3 regions of the Cytobacillus sp. genome follow, and region 1 is predicted to be linked to each of the others. Evidence: riboswitches for the same ligand, from Rfam matches in the RefSeq annotation. Region 1 holds a riboswitch; each other region holds the start of a gene.
What was found. A riboswitch is a leader RNA that binds a small molecule or an ion and turns the genes downstream of it on or off. The one in region 1 is predicted to bind thiamine pyrophosphate.

Region 1 (6,653 bases):
CATCGTGGTTTCTAGGGGATGCACCTCGTGCTTAACACCAGATTGCTGAATAACATTAATTGCTTCATCAACGTAAGGTATAACATTTTCCCCATCTTTTGTTTTCGGTATGATCTGAATGCTTACAAGTGCGTTTGCCATATTTGAACTCTCCTTATTCCGGCAGGAAGTCATTTGTAAATGCTTTGCCGGCATCTAATTCTTTATCTAATAGACCATTATCATGCATCCAGTCTGCATAGTTTTCCCAGACTGCAAGCTTTTGTTCACCCCATCTTGGAGCATCATCCTGATAGCGGGGGGATAGCCATTCCTGGCTCTCTTTTACCAATTCGCTGTCAAGGTCCGGAGCATTTTTTAACAAAATATCTGCTGCTTCGCCAGGCTGATCGATTGCAAATTCATAACCTCTGGATGCTGCTTTTACAAATGCTTTGACAGTATCCGGGTCATCTGCAATCATTTTTTCGCTGGTTGCGAGAACGGGCGTGTAGTAATCCAGTTTTTCTGAGTAGTCGGTAAGGTAGACCATATTAATCTTTTCCCCCCGAAGTTCTGCTTCTACACCTGTCCATCCGTAATAAATCCATGCGAAGTCTATATCTCTTTTAACAGCTGTGAAAAAGTCAGCATCTCCCATGTTAACAATTGAGACATTATCAACATTGACGTTTTCCTTCTTCATTAGGGAATCTATTACAGATTTTTCTACAGGAGCTCCCCAGCCGCCATAAGTTTTTCCTTCAAAGTCTTTCGGCGATTTAATGTTTTTTTCAGCAGGGGATGCAAAACCGGAAGTATTATGCTGTATTACAGCTGCTATCGATACAAGGGGAACTCCCTGTACACGGGCTTCCGTGATGCTTTCCTGATAGCTGACACCGAAATCAGCCTTGCCTGATGCAGTCAATTGATCTGCACCTGCTTCACCTGGCATTATAATTTCGACATCGAGCCCTTCTTCTTTAAAATATCCTTTGTCCTTTGCGGCATATAAGCCGGTATGATTGGTATTGGGTGTCCAATCCAATACAACAGTAACTTTTTTCAAATCTTGTTTGCTGTCTGCATCTTTGCTTCCAGTCTGATTATCCGCTCCATTGCCGGCACAGCCTGAAAGAAACAGAAGTGAACAGATAGCCGCAATCCACTTTTTCATAAATAATCCTCCTAAAACCTTTATGTAATAAGGAAAGTTAATGATAGTCTGCCCTGAAAAATAAAAACGCCCCGGTATAAACCAGGGCGCATATAAAAACATTTAGTATGTTTAAGAATATGTTCCCTACGCTGGTATGAGCCAGATCAGGTTCAAAGGGTCAGCATCTTAATGATGAAGTCTCAACCGGCATACCGGTTCCCCTACATTTCCTGCTATTTAATTTTGACAGCATAAATACTTTCCATCATTATTATAGCAAATAATATCAAAATGGACAGAAAATAATTATTTCATCTCTATCGTCCTGCTTTCTTTCCAGATTTTGAATTTTTCAAGTTCACCTGTAATTTGGCTAACGGCAAAACCAAGTACTGCTGCATCATCTAAAATTCCCATTCCTATTAAAAAGTCAGGAACAAGGTCTATAGGGGAAACAAAGTATAGGACGGAAGCAATAATAAAGATAACCGATTTTCTTGAAATATGCCGGTAATCGCCTTTAGACCATGCTTTAACCAAATCGATCAGAAGCTGAAACTTTTCCCATATATCACTTAATGAAGATTTATTTTTATCTGCTTTAAGTGTAGCCTTTCTTAGCAGTACTTTTGTTTTTTCAGGGTCTTCCGCATAACGTTTGGCCCTGGCAGAAAATTTTTTATAGCCGTCCTTATAATCTTTCGTTTCTATTTCAGGCATAGCTATCACTCCTATATTTGATAATTCGCATAAACAGTTATAATCTAGTATTTACCGCATACCTGACATGACATAAACATTTCACCGGGAGAAATAAATGGAAATCAAATTTAACCTGTGACAAAACCTTATTGGGGGCTGATATCTATGCTTGAGAAATGGCTTCAGGAATCAAATTATACAGTAATATTAACTGGAGCAGGAATGTCGACGGAAAGCGGACTTCCTGATTTCAGGTCTGCCAATAATGGTTTATGGAATGGGAAAGATCCTGGAAAAATAGCCAGTACAGAAGCATTAAATGAAAATGTGAACGAGTTTATTGAATTTTATCGGCACAGGGTAATCGGGCTTAAGGAGTGCAATCCCCATAAAGGGCACTATATTCTAGCAGATTGGGAAAAGAGAGATATTATTAAGAGCATTATCACCCAGAATGTGGATGGATTTCATGGACTGGCGGGAAGTAAAAAAGTATCAGAGCTCCATGGGAATTTGCAGACACTCCATTGCCAGAAGTGTAAAAAAGAGTTCCCGAGCGAGGGGTATTTGCATGGACAATTCCAATGTAATTGCGGTGGTGTGCTCCGTCCTTCAGTAGTTCTGTTTGGGGAAATGCTTCCTGAGGAGGCTTTAGATTTCGCAGAGGATGAAACAGAAAAGGCAGAACTTTTTATTGTTCTGGGATCATCCTTGAATGTAACACCTGCAAATCAGTTTCCGCTGATTGCCAAACAAAACGGGGCAAAACTGGTGATAATTAATTTGGAACCTACGGACTTCGATATTTATGCTGATGAAGTGATCCATAACCGCAAAATTGGTGAAGTATTAGAAGATCTTGATAGAGTCTTTAATAGTGAAAAAACGTGAATTCATAAAAAAAGCTGCCATGCTATGATTTTTTAAGTCAATCTACTATAATGGACAATGAACATGATTGCTACTGCCCATGCGATATGATATATAAGGAGTGTTCAGCATGTTATCAAACATCGGTATTCCAGGTTTAATTCTCATCCTGGTTCTGGCTCTTATTATTTTTGGTCCTAAAAAACTTCCTGAAATAGGGAGAGCATTTGGGGAGACCTTAAAAGAATTTAAGAAATCTACCCGTGAACTCACAAAAGATGATGACGATGATAAAAGGAAATAAGATTATTCAATAGGTTTAGAACCGGCTTTGCAGACAATTAAGTCTCGAAGCCGGTTTTTTTATTTTCTGACATCCAGAGAGATTGAATGGGTATATAAAAGAGAGAAAAGAAAAATTGGTTGACTAACATGTATATACAAGATAGAATGAAAGCGTAAACAGTTCATGTATATACAAGTCAGGTTCTGTTAATTGGATATATTTGTAAAGTTCGAGAACAATAAACAAAAACCTTATAACTGTTTTTTCTTTAATATGAAAACGGTAACAGGAGGAGAGCGAAGAATGGCTACAAATAAAGAGTCAGCAGAGCAAATTGTAGAAGCTATCGGGGGCAGGGATAATATTGCAGCGGCAACTCATTGTGTTACACGACTGCGTTTTGCGTTAAAAGACGAAGGAAAAGTCAATAAAGAAAAACTCGAAAATATAGATATTGTAAAAGGCTCATTTTCCACAAATGGACAATTCCAGGTTGTCATTGGACAAGGCCTGGTTGATAAAGTGTATAAAGAAATGACAGATGCGACAGGAATTGGCGAATCGTCTAAAGAAGAAACAAAAAGTGCTGCTGCTGAAAACTTAAATCCATTGCAGCGCGGAATTAAAACACTTGCAGATATTTTTATTCCAATCCTTCCGGCTATCGTTACAGCTGGTTTGCTGATGGGAATCAATAACATTATGACCGCACCGGATATTTTCTTCGATGGTAAATCGTTTGTTGAAGTTTATACAAACTGGGCCGATCTGGCGGGCATCATTAACCTGATTGCCAATACTGCTTTCGTATTCCTTCCCGGTTTGATTGGCTGGAGTGCCGTAAACAGGTTTGGAGGAAGTCCTCTTCTTGGTATTGTGCTAGGTTTGATGCTTGTGCACCCGGAACTTTTAAATGCATGGGGCTATGGTTCAGCTGAAGAAGTTCCGAAGTGGAATTTATTCGGTCTTGAAATTGAAAAGGTAGGTTACCAGGGGCAGGTATTGCCTGTATTATTTGCTTCATACGTATTGGCTAAGATAGAAGTATTTCTGCGAAAAAGAATTCCTGATGCTTTTCAGCTTCTGACTGTTGCGCCGATCGCTTTACTGATCACTGGTTTTCTTTCTTTTATTGCCATTGGACCGATTACATTCACGATTGGCAGCTGGATTACAAATGGAGTTGTCGGAATCTTTGATGCCGTTCCAGCCCTTGGAGGCTTGATTTACGGAGGATTATATGCCCCTCTCGTTATCACTGGTATGCATCATACTTTCCTTGCAGTTGATCTGCAGTTAATCGGCAGCATTGGCGGCACGTTTTTATGGCCGATGGTTGCACTGTCTAATATTGCACAGGGCTCCGCTGCTTTTGCCATGATGCTGTTAAGCAAAGGGAACGAAAAGCTGAAAGGGCTTGCGCTTACTTCGTCCGTATCAGCATGGCTTGGAGTCACCGAACCTGCTATGTTTGGGGTGAATCTTCGCTTTAAGTACCCGTTCTTTGCAGCGATTATTGGGTCAGCAATTGCAGGCATCTTCATCACTATTAATGGTGTTAAGGCACCGTCAATAGGTGTAGGAGGCTTGCCGGCATTCTTCTCCATCTTTGCGGAAAACTGGGGTGCTTTCTTTATCGGAATGGGTATTGCACTTGTTGTACCGTTTGTATTGACTTTAGCTTTCTCGAAATTAAAAAAAGCAGAATAGAAAGGTTGATGCCATGGGGTTTTATAATTCCGTGGTATCGCCATTTTATAAGGCTTGCACAAAAATGTAAATATCGGAGGTCACCATATGAAGAAGCAATGGTGGAAAGAAAGTGTAGTTTACCAAATTTACCCTCGGAGCTTCATGGATAGCAATGAAGATGGAATTGGAGATTTGCAGGGAATCATCTCCAGGCTGGATTATTTGAAAGAGCTTGGGGTTGATGTGGTTTGGCTTTCACCGGTTTATAAATCGCCAAATGATGATAATGGATATGATATCAGTGATTATCTGGATATTATGAGTGAGTTTGGAACAATGGAAGATTGGGAAGTACTTCTCGGAGAGATGCATAAGAGAGAGATTAAACTCATTATGGACCTGGTGGTAAACCATAGTTCAGACGAACATATCTGGTTTGCAGAGTCCAGGAGATCCAAAGACAATCCATACAGGGATTATTATATATGGCGCGAAGGAAGGAATGGAAAAGAGCCGAATAACTGGGGAAGCAATTTCGGAGGATCCGCCTGGGAGCTTGATGATAATACAGGAGAATATTATTTGCATCTGTTTTCAAAGAAACAGCCAGATTTAAATTGGGATAATCCGGAATTAAGAAATGAAATATACGACATGATGACTTGGTGGCTCGAAAAAGGAATTGATGGATTCAGAATGGATGTCGTCAACTTCATCTCCAAAGTGGAGGGACTTCCTGACGATGAACCTAAGCCTGGGAAGAAATATGCATCTGGAAGCAAGTATTATCGAAACGGCCCAAGAATTCATGAATACCTGCGGGAGATGAATGAAAAGGCCTTATCGAATTATAATGTTATGACTGTTGGCGAAATGCCCGGTGTGACTCCTGAATGGGCCAGGCAATATACAGGAGAATCACGCAATGAGTTGAATATGGTCTTCCAATTTGAACATGTTAGCCTGGATAACGGGCCAAATGGCAAATGGGATCTTAAACCGCTTGATCTGTGTGACTTAAAAACAAATCTGACAAAATGGCAAAATGAGCTGGATGAAGATGGCTGGAACAGTCTTTACTTTAATAATCATGACCAGCCGCGTTCTGTTTCAAGATTCGGCAGTGACGGAGAGTATCGGGAAAAGTCGGCTAAGATGCTCGCAACATTGCTTCATATGATGAAGGGAACTCCTTATGTTTATCAGGGAGAAGAAATTGGAATGACGAATGTCCGTTTCTCAAGCATTGAAGAATACAGAGATATAGAAACACTTAATTTTTATAAAGAATCTCTTAACGATGGGTGGACAGAGGAAAAGGCCCTTGAAAGCATCTATGCAAAAGGGCGTGACAACGCGCGGACACCGATGCAATGGGATTCATCAGAGCATGGGGGATTTACAGCTGGAACCCCATGGATAAAAGTAAACCCTAACTATAAAGACATTAATGTGGAAAAGGCAATGAAAGACCCTGAGTCTGTTTTTCATTACTATAAAAAGCTTATTGAACTTAGGAAGAAACATGAAATTATTGTTTACGGCAGGTATAATCTAATACTTGATCATCATCCTGAAGTGTACGCTTATACAAGAACAATGGGCAATCAGATACTTCTGGTCTTGTGCAACTTCTATGGAGGAAACCCAGAAGTAGAACTCCCAGCATGCATCCAGGAAAAGAAATTTGAGGCGCTGATTGGGAATTATCAAGATATACAAATTAGCAGACCAACTAAGCTGCGCCCCTATGAAGCTCAGGTCCTTCTTTTTAACAGCTAAAGAACCTCAATTTATAAAAAACTAAAACAGGTGTGATTCTAATGAAACAACCATGGTGGAAAAATTCAGCAGTATATCAAATTTATCCGAAAAGCTTTAACGATACGACAGGAAATGGGGTTGGAGACATTCCTGGAATTATTGCCAAGCTTGATTATTTAAAAGAATTAGGTGTGGACG
Region 2 (6,653 bases), on a different contig from region 1:
TTTTGCACACTCCAATTTCATTAAGGTTAAAATGTTTATTCACGATTTTTAATTAAATCCCTGCTTATTGCAGCTAATTTATATAGGAAAGGCTGCATTCCTGTGAATCTATGATTTTATTAGATGGTTTCTTAAAATCCAAAAAAGTGTTATTATTTTCAATAAATTCAAAAAAGGCGGGGCTGGAATATGGCAAAAGTAGAGAATATTAGTTTCGCGGAAAACTTTCCTATTTCATTTAAGGAACTGGAAGAAGAAGCAGAGAAAGTAATGGGAGCTGGCGGATTTGGCTATGTCCAATCAGGAGCCGGCGGAGAAGAAACGCTGAAAAAGAATATAGAATCCTTTGCAAAATACTCAATTGTACCGAGAATGCTGAGGGATGTTTCAGTGCCGGATATAAGTGTGAATTTATATGGAAGAACGTATCCTTATCCAGTTTTCCTGGCACCGATTGGAATGCAGCGCCTTGAACACAGTGAGGGAGAGCTTGCATCTGCCCGGGCGGCAGCTGCGTTTGGAATTCCTTTTATCCAAAGCACTGTATCCAGTTATTCCATTGAAGAAATCGCTAATGCAACAGGCGCGAGCCCAAAATGGTTCCAATTATATTGGTCCAATTATGAAGATGCTGCGTTCAGTATGGTGCGGCGAGCGGAGGAATCCGGCTATGAAGCCATTGTGTTAACTGTTGATACGGTGATGATGGGATGGAGGGAAGCGGATCTAAGAAACAATTTTTCACCGTTAAAGCTTGGCTATGGAAAAGCAAACTATGAGAGCGACCCAGTCTTTATGGCCTCTCTCCATGACGGGGATGTAGTTCAGGGAATCCTTGATAATATCCATCATCCGACATTGAGCTGGGAGCATATTGCAAGGCTAAAAGAGAAAACAAGTCTGCCGATTCTATTAAAGGGCATTCTCCATCCGGAAGATGCCAGGCTGGCTGTTGAAAAAGGGATAGACGGAATCATCGTTTCCAATCATGGCGGAAGGCAGCTTGATGGAGTGATTGCAGCGATTGATGCGCTTGGACCGATCGTGAAGGAAGTCAAGGGGCGGATTCCAGTATTGTTTGACAGCGGCATTCGCCGAGGATCCGATGTGGTCAAAGCACTGGCATTAGGAGCCGACGCAGTTTGCCTGGGGCGGCCATATGTGTACGGATTGGCCATTGGCGGGCAGGCTGGGGTTGAAAAGGTGATTGCCAACTTTATAGAAGAAACGAAAGTATCGCTTTCTCTGGCAGGGGTGGGGAGCCTAAAGGAGGTAGCGGGTCTGCAGCTGGTTCGATAGTTTCGGAGCATAAATTGAAGAGTTCTTAATACATTGCATCAAAAAAAGTATTTAAGCAAAAAGATTGATGACAGTGCCGGAATAATTTGATAAGCTTGAGATAGCTTATCAAACTAAATATCTATGCAACTACTAGGGGTGCCCCGAATGTGCGGGCTGAGAGGAAAGCGCGTTATAGCTTTCTGACTCTTATGGACCTGATCTGGTTAATGCCAGCGGAGGGAAGTAGGATTTGACTATATGTCAATTCATATACTTAAACCAAGCCAGGTCCTTATGGGAATCTGGCTTTTTTGTATACATACTTCTCATCCTGATAAGCAATCAGGCGGCCCTTTAGAAAGGAGGTTTAGATGAACAGAACCCGATTGTTAACTACGATGGCTTTATTTGTGGCAATTGGGACACTGGGTTCCCATTTGCTCTGGTTTCCGGCAGGCATAGCAAAGGCCTATCCGGTGCAGCATGCGGTGAATGTATTGGCAGCGGTGACGCTTGGACCCCTGCCTGCAGCAGCTGTGGCATTTATGATTGGCCTGCTTCGTAATTTGCTTGGATTCGGGACGCTGCTTGCGTTTCCAGGAGGCATGATCGGTGCGTTTTTGGCAGGTGTGCTTTATTTGAAGTTCGGCCGGAAAATATGGGCTGCTGTAGGAGAAGTGGTAGGTACCGGCTTAATTGGTGCATTGTTTGCAGTACCTTTTGCAAAGGTTCTCATGGGGAGCTCAGCTGGGGCATTCTTCTTTGTGCCGCCATTCCTGGTCAGCAGCATTGCCGGTGCGTCCATAGGCTGGATGGTTTTGGCAAAGGTTAAAGAGAAGAACTTGGTTCAGAATATGTGATGATTTTGGGCTGGCGAAGCTAGTTGAATAAGCAGATAAGCGGAGTGCAGCATAGCAATCTGACTTTATGAGCGATTTTTAAGAGTTATGGGCGAAATCCAAAATTTATGAGCGAAAAACGTCAAGTTAGAAAATCGGTAAAAAACAATTAGAATGTTAGAAAACTGCTAGGGGCGCTACGGCTGAGATAAGGAGCTTTTCCTTTGTCCCTTGGAACCTGATCTGGATAATGCCAGCGCAGGGAAGCAGTGAGGACCTCGTTATATATCCTCATGCTTTTTCCCCGGCAGCTTCTGTAATGAATAAGGAGGCTATTTTTTATGACTTTTTCAGAGATTCTGCGCAAAGAAAATGAAGATTTGTTTCAGCTGATATTTGAGCACCCGTTTGTCCAGGGTATCGGGAGAGGGGACGTGCCGAAAGAGGCGCTGGCCCATTACATTAAAGCGGACTTTGAGTATCTGAATGCGTTCATGCATATTTATGGGATTGCCATTTCAAAGTCTGCAGAGCGTAAGGATATTTCTTATTTTAATCAGCAAATAGAATTTGTATTGAACAGCGAAGTACATCCCCACCATAATTTTTGCCAGCAGATTGGGGTGGATTACGAAGCATTGCAGGGCTATCCGCTCCCTCCAACAGCTGATCATTATGTTAAGCATATGATGTATCATGCCCACACAGGCGGCATGGGTGAGATCCTTGCTGCATTATTGCCTTGTCCATGGACTTATTGGGAGATTGGGCTTGAACTCATGAAGCAATATGAGCCAGATGAGAACCATCCGTTTTATCCATGGATCTCTTTTTATGCAAATTTAAGGGTCGAAGCTGTGACCATGAATATGAGGAACCGTTTGGATGAGCTTGCTGATGCGGCATCACCGGAAGAAAGGCAGCGAATGAAGGATGCTTTCCGAAAAAGCTGCCAGCTGGAGCTTGGCTTCTGGGAGATGTCTTATACCTGCGAAGAGTGGCCGGCGGGCAATCCTGCAGCAGTCAGATAAGAAAAACGCCTGCATCTGCTTTATGGCAGTGCAGGCGTTTTTTCAAAATCCCATCTGTAATGAGCGGTAATGGGAGTCTTAAAAGAAGATAGTTTTACTTCTGCTGCAAATGGTGTGGAGTTATGTATAACATATGGAATGCCATCTTTCGTCCGTTTGTCAGATATGATTGCCACATGGTTGAATTTAGGAGAAAGGAAAACCACAATGTCACCCGGCTGCCATTGCTGAAGGTTCTTACCATCTCCTGGATTCAGTTCAGTTGTTAATGACTTTGCGAAGCGGCTAAAGAAGACATTCTGGTTTGGCACCCTTCTAAAATCAATGTTCGGATCAGGCTTGCCCTGCACTCTTGAATACAAGTCCGTATTCTCGGCGATATCCTGATCAATAAGATCCTTTAAGGTTACATCAGCCCCCTGGAATCCCCTCCAAATCACATCTGTACAGACACCTTCGCCATCGGGCGGATAGCCTCCCGCATAGTAGGCACTTTTATATGGCGTGCGCTGGTCTACTTCTTTTCTGGCTGTCAGGACCATATCTAGCGGATCGGCAATGCCGTTTAGATTTGAATCGGCCTGTGAATAATCAGAAGGCACTGCTATTTTCTTTGCAAAAGGACTTTCGAAATGAATGCCGATGGAATCCAGAATAATTCCATTTCGGAAAAAAAGAATGAATAAGAACAGTATTCCGATTATGAAAGCAAACACTTTTTTTATCATAAAAAGTCTCCTCATGTATTTTAATGATTAGACGGAATTATTTTCCAATGAGTTACATGAAGATATGATAAGATTGTTATAAAGATGCATAAAAGAGGGGATATTATGGCTCATCATATAGGGATATCGGGAAGTGTCATTTTGTCTGACAGCAAGCTGTTTCATGAACTTTTTAAACGTCATTTGCCGCATATAGAGATAGGCGAATTTCAAGATGAGGAAGCCTTTCGCTGCTTTATTGAAATGCTGGGTAAAACAAACAAAAGCTTTGGTCTTCATTCGCCTCTTTTCCGGGGGCAAAGCAAATATGATTTGCTGGAAAAGATCAGTATGAATCCGGAGGAAGCCTGGATTCAGTTTGAGGAGGAAGTGGAAAGGATGTCCCGGCTTAGGGCTGAATACATATTGGTGCACTTCCCTTACTTTAAAAAGGAAACCAGCAGGAATCCGGCAGAGGTCATTGAGGAGGGACTCAAGAAACTTAGTGTTCTCCAGAGGAAATATGGGATTTTGATTGTGTGTGAACCTAAATTGGGATTCAAACAATCGCCAGCAGGAATTCAATATCTTGACCGTTTTTCTGTAGAGACATGGAGGAAATACGGACTCGGACTTTGTGTTGATATCGGGGATTATATATTGGCCGCTGGCGAGAAGGCCATAAAATATATAGAAAAATGGACCGAGTTCGTGAGAGTCGTTCATTTACATAATGTTGAATACCAGGGCGATAAATATATTTGGGTACCTGTGCATCCATCTCATGAGAATGATGGCAGTCATCATAAAATTAAGAAACTGATGGATTTTTTAGCAAGGAATGTGAGGAAGTATTTTTTGTCATGGAGTACACTCCACACACGAACCCTCCGGAAAAAATGGCAGAAGAAGGTATCAGGTGGGCAATAGAGGTGATTGAAGAAGGATCTGCTAGTTAGGCAGCAGGCCCTCCTGGCAGAATTTTGTGCAGGTTGAAAATGAAAGGTTATCATAGTGAGTATGGGAATAACCATGTATATATGCTATGATATATGTGAAACTTTTCACAAAGAAGAGGAGGTTAATTAATTCTTATGCTGGGATTAAAACTAAAAACTGCCCTGCAGGCTTCCATTCTTTTTACTTTTGGTTTTTGGCTTCTCTTTTTCTTTTCTGAAGGGGGATTGTTTTCCTTCTTCCTGGTTATGGTTTTTTTATACTGCTTTTTCGGAAATGTGATATACGGTGTTCCAGTTTCGCTGCTTTCTGAGTTTCTTACTAGAAATCTAGCAGTATGGCGGTTTCCGGCTGCTGCATTTATACATACCTTTTTGGCTGCAGTCACTTATTTTATTATGGAAGGGTTTGCTTTCTACGCATTTATTGCTGCGGTGCTTTTCTTTTTAATAGATGAGTGGAGGAAGTGGGACCGCGAGATGCCAGGGGGCAGGAAGGTTACCTTGAATGCAGCAGGTTTCCTTGCCGCTTGCCTCCTGCCGATAGTGTTCTTTTGGATGCTCCAGCAGGCAGATCTGGAAGAAAAAACTCATGACCTTTATCTGATTCCAAAAGGGTATGCTGGTCAGGTGAGAATTGTTCATGAAATAGAGAATGCTCCTGTTCCAGAGACAGAAGGGGAGTACGATGTATTTCGGGTGAATGATAGAGGATATGCCATTACCTCTTTACCGCAAAGTGAAGGGTATATTGACGATTTGTACTATTATGCCGATGAAAAAGGGAAGCGTGAAGCAATACCAGAAAGCTGTATTTCACATGGTGGATCAGGCGGTGTACAGGGAGAAGGATATGAATATTCGTATACCTATTTTTCAGTTGGCTGCGAGAAGGACATGGCTGATCAAGGGTATGTTCCTGGTATTGAGGAGATTCTTTATGAAGAAGGATTGATAAATCAAACGTTTGATTGAAATGGAAAACAGCCTGGAGATTCCAGGCTGTAAATTATTTATCGGGTCATACTGCCGCCAAAGCCCCGCTGGTCGAAGTGTCACTTTAAAGTTGGGATGGCTCTAATAGAATGAACAGTTTCAGGCGTACTTCTGCCGGTGCTTTTAATCGAAATGAAGATGGCATAATCCAATGGGCAAGTGACCTTTGCGAGATAAGAATCGATGTGTTTTCTTAGATTAAGTATAGCTTCTTCATTATTTAGCTGTTCAGCAATATGCTTTTCATAAATGACAGTCACCAGGTTTTTCTCAAGCAAATAGTCCAAATTGATTTCCTCTTGTCCGGGGAGTGAGGTATGGACCAGAATCGGAAGTTTTTTTTGCAGTGCTTCACTAATAGTAACTCCACCTGGTTTGGTCAAAATAGCATCTGCTTTATTATATAGCTGATTCATTTCATATGGGTCTTCAATATATCCAATGGGCTCGATCTGCTTTAAATTCAGTGTCTTGAGTGATCTATATAATTCGTCATTATTTCCGCAAAGAACCAGAAATCGAATATGAGGAGCCTTCTGCATAGCTTCAAGAATATCACAGTTTACTAAGCCGCTGTTTCCGCCAGCAACCAGGATATGACGTATCCGGTTTTCTTTCTTAAATGGAACCGGAAGGTGATAGACAGAATGAACAGGAATGCCTGTTACAAAAATTTGCTCAGCAGGAATATGATGCTTTTTTATAAGCTTTTCCTTCGCCTCGGGATGAGGAACGAAATGAAAATCAATTCCCCGTTTTCCCCAAATATCATTTATAAAAAAATCCGTGTAAACATTCACCGCAGTAATGTCCCGGTATCGTCCCTTTTGTTTTAGAGAACTG
Region 3 (6,653 bases), on a different contig from region 1:
TCTGCAGACTGGAAATGGATCTTCAGCTATCCTGAAGAAGGCATTGAGACAGTGAACTATGTAAATATACCGGAAGATACGCCAGTTCTCTTTAAGATGACATCTGCAAGCACCATGCAATCTTTCTGGGTGCCAGCTCTTGGCGGACAAAAGTATACCATGCCAAAAATGGAAACAGAATTGTATCTTGTTGCAGACAGCCCTGGATCTTATGAAGGCCAGAACACGAACTTTAACGGCCGTGGATATGCGGATATGAAATTTGAAGTGCTTGCACAAACCCAGGAAGATTTTGACCAATGGGTTGACGACGTTAAGGATACAGCTCCCAAGCTAACGGAAGATGAGTATGAAGGGCTGCTGAAGCCTACTCATTTAGGAAGACTGACATATTCCAATACTCATTTAGAATGGGTCAATCATGCTGATCCAAATTCGAAGGCTTATACAAATCCTGAGCTCTACAGAGGGCATGGATATCAAGGTAAAACCTTCGAAGAAGATGACAATTATAAAAATGAGAATCCAAACGTAATCGAAGGTCATGGCGAAGAAGAAAGCCATGATAGTCAAGAAAACCATGGAGGTGACCATCATGGGCATTAAATGGGATGAGTTTTTTATTACTGGGGACCCCCTTATACTAGGTTCACAGATTGCTATATTGTTAACGATGATTGGTGCAGTCGCTGGCATCACTTACTTAAAAAAGTGGAAATACCTTTGGACAGAATGGCTGACTACAGTTGATCATAAAAAAATCGGTATCATGTATATCATCTCCGCAGTATTGATGTTTTTCCGCGGCGGAATGGACGGCTTGCTGATGAAAGCTCAGACAGCGAGACCTGAAATGGAGTTTTTGAATTCCCAGCACTATAATGAAATCTTTACAACACACGGCGTTATTATGATTCTTTTCATGGCTATGCCGTTCTTAATTGGTTTAATGAACGTTGTCATTCCGCTGCAGATCGGTGCGCGTGACGTTGCTTTTCCACAGCTGAATGCTCTAAGCTTCTGGCTGTTTTTCAGCGGAGCTATGCTATTTAATATTTCCTTCGTAATCGGAGGATCGCCTGATGCAGGCTGGACATCTTACTTCCCTCTTGCAGGCAAGGAATTCAGCCCGGGAATCGGCAACAACTTTTACGCAGTCGCACTGCAAATTGCTGGTATCGGTACTCTAATGACAGGTATAAACTTTATCGTCACGATTTTGAAAATGAGAACAAAAGGCATGACACTGATGAAAATGCCGATGTTCACATGGACTACCTTTGTAACATCCATTCTGATTGTGGCTGCTTTCCCAATTTTCACAGTTGCATTGGCGTTGATGACATTCGACCGTCTGTATGGAACACACTTCTTTACAGTGTCAGGCGGAGGAATGGATATGCTTTGGGCTAACCTGTTTTGGCTATGGGGACATCCTGAGGTTTACATTGTTGCCCTTCCTGCTTTCGGGATTTTCTCAGAAGTTATTGCAACATTCTCAAGAAAATCTTTGTTTGGATATAAATCAATGGTATTTTCCATCCTTGGAATTGCCCTTTTAAGTATGGTTGTATGGGTTCACCATTTCTACACAATGGGATCAGGCCCTGCAGTTAACTCTTTCTTCTCCATCACGACGATGGCGATAGCCATACCGACCGGAGTTAAGATGTTCAACTGGCTGTTTACGATGCGTAAAGGCCGCATAAAAATTACTTCCGCCATGCTTTGGGCACTGGCATTCGTCCCATGCTTTGTTATAGGCGGGGTTACAGGTGTAATGCTTGCAATGGGTGCAGCGGATTATCAGTATCACAATACATTATTCCTTGTTGCCCACTTCCACTATGTATTAATTCCAGGTGTAGTATTTGCCGTATTTGCAGGTCTGTACTACTGGTGGCCAAAAATGTTCGGTTTCATGCTGAATGAAAAAATCGGAAAATGGCATTTCTGGCTCTTTGTTATTGGTTTTAACGTAACATTCATGCCTATGTTCTTCCTTGGATTAAACGGAGCTGTGAGACGTGCATACACATACTCTGCGGAATCAGGATTTGCACCACTCTTCATGCTATCGGCAATTGGTTCGATCATTCTGGCAGCAGGGTTCGCGGTATTCTGCTACAACATTTACTGGAGCATCCGCTATGCTGACAGAAACATCTCAAGCGACCCATGGGATGCAAGAACATTGGAATGGTCTACTGCTTCACCAGTTCAATTCTATAACTTTGCAAAGCTGCCGGAGGTTAAATCCCTTGATCCTTTCTGGCACATGAAGAAAAAGAATGAAGGCTTAACGTTATATGACAGTGAAATTGAAGAGATTCATATGCCAAGCAATTCCTGGCTTCCGATTTATATGGGTGTCATCTTCGGCATCGCAGGCTTCCTCCTTGTATTTGAATGGCACATTGCTGCAGCTGTAGCTGCCATCGGCATTTTTGCTGGTTTGATCATCCGTTCATTCGATTACAATGAAGGCTTCCATGTTAAAAAAGATGAAATTCACAGAATTGAAAATGCCTGGAGAAAAACAGAAGGAGAGGTGCATGATCATGTCAGCTAAAGTGGATACTTCCTTGCCCCTTGAATATCAAACTGAACAGGATCGGATGAATATTCTTGGCTTCTGGGTTTTCCTTGGCGCTGAAATCGTTCTATTTGCCACTCTGTTTGGAGTATATGGTGTATTATATGAACGCTTTGCAGGAGGTCCAACACATAAAGACATTTTTGTGATCAAGGATGTCATGATTCAGACAGTCCTCCTTTTGACAAGCAGCTTTACAATGGGCATCGCCATTTTTGAAATGCGCCGGCATAACCTGAAAGGGCTAATTACCTGGCTGGTGATTACCCTTGCTCTTGGCGCAGGATTCCTATTCATGGAGATTAATGAATTTATCCATTATGCCCATGAAGGCGCAACGATGCAGACAAGTGCGTTCCTTTCCAGCTTATTTGTCTTGCTGGGTACACACGGAGCCCACGTTACATTGGGTATTGGCTGGGCAACTATGGTCATTATCCAGCTTTTAAAAAGAGGCCTTACCCCTACTACAGCAAGAAAAACATTTATTATCGGCCTTTACTGGCACTTCCTTGATGTAGTCTGGATCTTTATTTTCACATTCGTGTATTTGAAAGGACTGGTGGCTTAAATGGAACATCATCAATCAAAAAGCTTCCCGATAAGCCATGTCATTGGATTTGTTGTTTCCCTTGTGCTGACATTTGCAGCAGCAGGTATTGCCTTAAAAACGAACCTCTCTTTTAAAGTTATCATGTGGATCATCGGCTCACTGGCTGTCATTCAGGCAGGCATGCAGCTTTTCATGTTCATGCACTTAAGAGAAGGCGAAGACGGCAAAACGAACTTGGTAAATATGATTTATGCCGTATTTATGGTTATCGTTATTGTAGTGGGTTCAATTTGGGTTCTGACTTCTGGGCACGCTGCTCATTAATTAAAGATAAGCAGAAGCGCCATGTCCAACCGATGAACCAAATAATACAAAAAACCGGTCTCCCTATTGGAGGCCGGTTTTATTTGTATTGTCTGATTCCCTTGCTTCCCTTTGTCATTTCTTCCATTACATTGATAAAAAATCCAAATCCAAAAATTAGCATGGATGATACCATAATGCTTAAGCCGATTGATAAAACATACTCACCCGTGATACCGCTTACAAAAAAGCTGGAAATAAAGACAATTAATCCTAAAAGTATACCTGCTGCTGTAACATTCCTAAAAAAGTGAAGAACCTTTTGCTGTTTTAATGTCATGTTTTTCATCCCCTTTTATTTAATATTCTAACTATGTTCACAAATTTGTCAAACTTTTTGTCACAAATTTGTCAAATTTAATTTGGCAAGAAAAAAAGCCTTGCAAGATGCAAAGCGATTTTCTACTGATATAGTTTTTTAATGTTCTCCAAATCTTTCTTTAAACTGCATATTTCCTGCCTGGTCAGCATTAACGGCATTTGATCGTACAGTGTAATAATTTGTCCTCCCTCATCTTCCTCATGGATGGATAAATAGTTATACAAATTTTCACATTGATTTTTGTTGAGAATCGACTGGGTAGTGAAACTTTTAACCTTTTGGATCTCAAAGGCACTGGTTTCTGCATCAAAGACACCTGTTATGATGTTACCCTGCAATGTGTTTGACAAACAATCACTCCCCTTTTTGAGTAATATACCCATTTTTCATAAGGAGTTTCCTAAGATATGAAAAAAACCTCTTTGAAATATATTCAAAGAGGCAGATTATAATCAGGAAGCATGTTTTTGCGATTGAATAATTTCATCTGATTTTCTCATGATTAATCTAGGTGCCGAAGAAATAATTAATGCTGCTAAAATGGAACAAAGAATAGCAGCACCAAGCATTGTTGCGCCATTTGCCATGAAGGAGAATAATACAGGCGACATCCCTTCTGGCGCATAGCTTCCAAAGAAAAATACACCTGCTATGAAATGCCAGAAATACCTGGCAAGGCTTCCGGCAAACACAGCTAAAACTATCCAGCCCAATGCTTTGTTCTTGTTTCCCCTGTGCAGCTGACTTTGAATTGGCCGGAAAAACAAACCGGCAAAACCAATACAGGCAAATGCGACAAAGTACTCAATAAATGCCTGAAGCGGAGTGGCGATCCAGGCATCTCCCATGGAAATCTGCAAAATTCCCCATAAGAGGCCTGCGATGAAGCTTACCTTAAAACCCCACCTGAAAGCCAAAATAAAGATCGGAATCATCGCGGCGGAAATGGAAATAGACGGTGACAGCTTGATTGATGGCAGAAAATCCAGAATGATGGCAAATGCTGCAAAAAATGAAGCTTCAATCATCGCAGTTAAGCTTAATTTTTTCATAAAAAAATCCCCCTTTAATCGTTGACGATACCCCAAGGGAGAACAAGCAGGCAGAAAATCTCCTTCCGCCTTTTATTCCACATTCCTGCGCTAGCATTATCTAACAGGTTCAAAGGGTCAGAACAGCGAACTGTTCACTCTCAGCAAAATGCTCCCCTTGTGGCACGTTATTGAATTATCCGATTTTAGTATATATGAAATGAAACATTGTGAAAAGGATTCTTTGAAAAAACTTTTTTAATTTATATGCCAGGTTTTCACCCTGCTTGTCACATTTTTTTCACATATTTATGCCATCTGATAGCTGTTGTAGCACACTTTCTTATAAACTATACTATTTTTCCATAATTTACAACGTTTAAAAAAAGTAAAACCCTGTTATTAACAATACTATTTCCTTATAATGTAGGTATGTTCAATGAGGAGGGAAATAGTTGAAATCACGTCTAAAGAAGCCTTCGACGATTGTTTCTATTGCATTGGTGATCACGGTGATTTTGGCGGCGGTTATTTGGACCGTACAAGCAGGAAATAAGGATGTGACAGTTCCGTTTTCTTCTGTGGAAAAAATTATTGCCTCCCAGGATGGAAAGACTGTTGCAGTACAGGAATACAAAAATGGGAAACTGCTGATCACAGCCCCTGATGGCGAGTACATCTCCCATGTGCCTCCCAACAGTGAGATGGTTGATAAATTAGTAGAAACCTATAATATACAATATACGTTCGCAACCACAGGACCTTATACCCCTTGGATTCTGGGCGGTGTAGTCCTTTTGTTTATAGCCATTGGCATTTACCTGTTTAAGTCAGGAAAAGGCGGAATGGGTGCTACAAATACCATGAAACAAAGTGTATCTAAGCCAAAGGCCCTTCCTTCCATTTCACTGGAAGATGTTGGCGGAATTCAGGAAGAAATGAAAGAGGAAATCATGCAGACTCTTTCTATATTAAAAGAACCTGAGCGCTCTCTGAAAATGGGGATTAAGCCGCCGAAGGGAATTCTATTATACGGGCCTCCTGGAACAGGAAAAACATTGCTGGCTCAGGCAATCGCTAAAGAACTTGGAGCCACTTTTTTCTCAACCAGCGGTTCCGGTTTTAATGAGTTGTTCGTTGGTGTGGGAGCTTCCCGAGTAAGAAACCTTTTCCAAAATGCAAGAAAGCATTCTCCTGCCGTCGTCTTCATTGACGAAGTAGATGCATTGGCAGGCAGAAGAAAGCAGCATGGCGGAGAAGAAAGCGAAAAGACGTTAACTGAGCTGCTAGTCCAGCTGGACGGCGGCCATTCCAATGATGGAATACTATTTATTGCAGCGACAAACAGGAAGGATATGCTTGATGAAGCATTCCTCCGTCCGGGACGGATTGACTTCTCCTTCAATGTCCCTCTTCCTGATACAAAGGGCCGAAGAGAGATTATCAATATTCACACAAAAAATAGATTACTGGCTGAGGATGTCATGACAACACTTGGTGATTTAGCAGAAAGCACCTCTGGATTCTCAGGTGCAGATCTTCATTCCCTTTTTGAAACGGCAAGCCGCAGAGCTGTCCGTAACGGCCAGGAAATTATCTCAAAAGAAGATTTGGATTATGCGCTTGACCGGACCATTCTGGGAACAACCACCCGGGCATTGCAGGATCACGGTACAAAGCAGCGGGTTGCCATACACGAAGCTGGCCATGCATTAGTGGCTGCTTTAACAAAACCCGGATCCGTCCGCAAAGCAACCATCATTCCGCGCGGCGAAGCACTTGGGTATG

Region 2: linked by a shared signal. The riboswitch ahead of thiW (energy coupling factor transporter S component ThiW) and the one ahead of ACEQ1T_RS07695 (ABC transporter substrate-binding protein) in region 1 are both predicted to bind thiamine pyrophosphate.
Region 3: linked by a shared signal. The riboswitch ahead of thiT (energy-coupled thiamine transporter ThiT) and the one ahead of ACEQ1T_RS07695 (ABC transporter substrate-binding protein) in region 1 are both predicted to bind thiamine pyrophosphate.

Annotation. Positions count from the first base shown of each region.
Region 1 is NZ_CAXQGS010000048.1:87,475-94,127, forward strand. Features, by position in the region: gene ACEQ1T_RS07690 (thiamine-binding protein) at 1-141, opposite strand, end outside; gene ACEQ1T_RS07695 (ABC transporter substrate-binding protein) at 155-1,159, opposite strand; TPP riboswitch at 1,266-1,374, opposite strand; gene ACEQ1T_RS07700 (YkvA family protein) at 1,448-1,861, opposite strand; gene ACEQ1T_RS07705 (NAD-dependent deacylase) at 2,009-2,734, shown strand; gene tatA (twin-arginine translocase TatA/TatE family subunit) at 2,844-3,017, shown strand; gene treP (PTS system trehalose-specific EIIBC component) at 3,303-4,709, shown strand; gene ACEQ1T_RS07720 (alpha-glucosidase) at 4,797-6,473, shown strand; partial or broken gene ACEQ1T_RS07725 (alpha-amylase family glycosyl hydrolase) at 6,515-6,653, shown strand, end outside.
Region 2 is NZ_CAXQGS010000076.1:37,202-43,854, reverse strand. Features, by position in the region: gene ACEQ1T_RS14630 (PaaI family thioesterase) at 1-1, opposite strand, end outside; gene ACEQ1T_RS14625 (alpha-hydroxy-acid oxidizing protein) at 190-1,299, shown strand; TPP riboswitch at 1,424-1,540, shown strand; gene thiW (energy coupling factor transporter S component ThiW) at 1,653-2,141, shown strand; TPP riboswitch at 2,301-2,402, shown strand; gene tenA (thiaminase II) at 2,462-3,151, shown strand; gene ACEQ1T_RS14610 (DUF1287 domain-containing protein) at 3,172-3,879, opposite strand; gene ACEQ1T_RS14605 (sugar phosphate isomerase/epimerase) at 3,985-4,788, shown strand; gene ACEQ1T_RS14600 (hypothetical protein) at 4,953-5,789, shown strand; gene ACEQ1T_RS14595 (hypothetical protein) at 5,870-6,653, opposite strand, start outside.
Region 3 is NZ_CAXQGS010000052.1:88,339-94,991, reverse strand. Features, by position in the region: gene qoxA (cytochrome aa3 quinol oxidase subunit II) at 1-606, shown strand, start outside; gene qoxB (cytochrome aa3 quinol oxidase subunit I) at 596-2,572, shown strand; gene qoxC (cytochrome aa3 quinol oxidase subunit III) at 2,562-3,167, shown strand; gene qoxD (cytochrome aa3 quinol oxidase subunit IV) at 3,168-3,473, shown strand; gene ACEQ1T_RS09525 (hypothetical protein) at 3,553-3,792, opposite strand; gene ACEQ1T_RS09520 (hypothetical protein) at 3,915-4,184, opposite strand; gene thiT (energy-coupled thiamine transporter ThiT) at 4,287-4,886, opposite strand; TPP riboswitch at 4,952-5,054, opposite strand; gene ACEQ1T_RS09510 (AAA family ATPase) at 5,321-6,653, shown strand, end outside.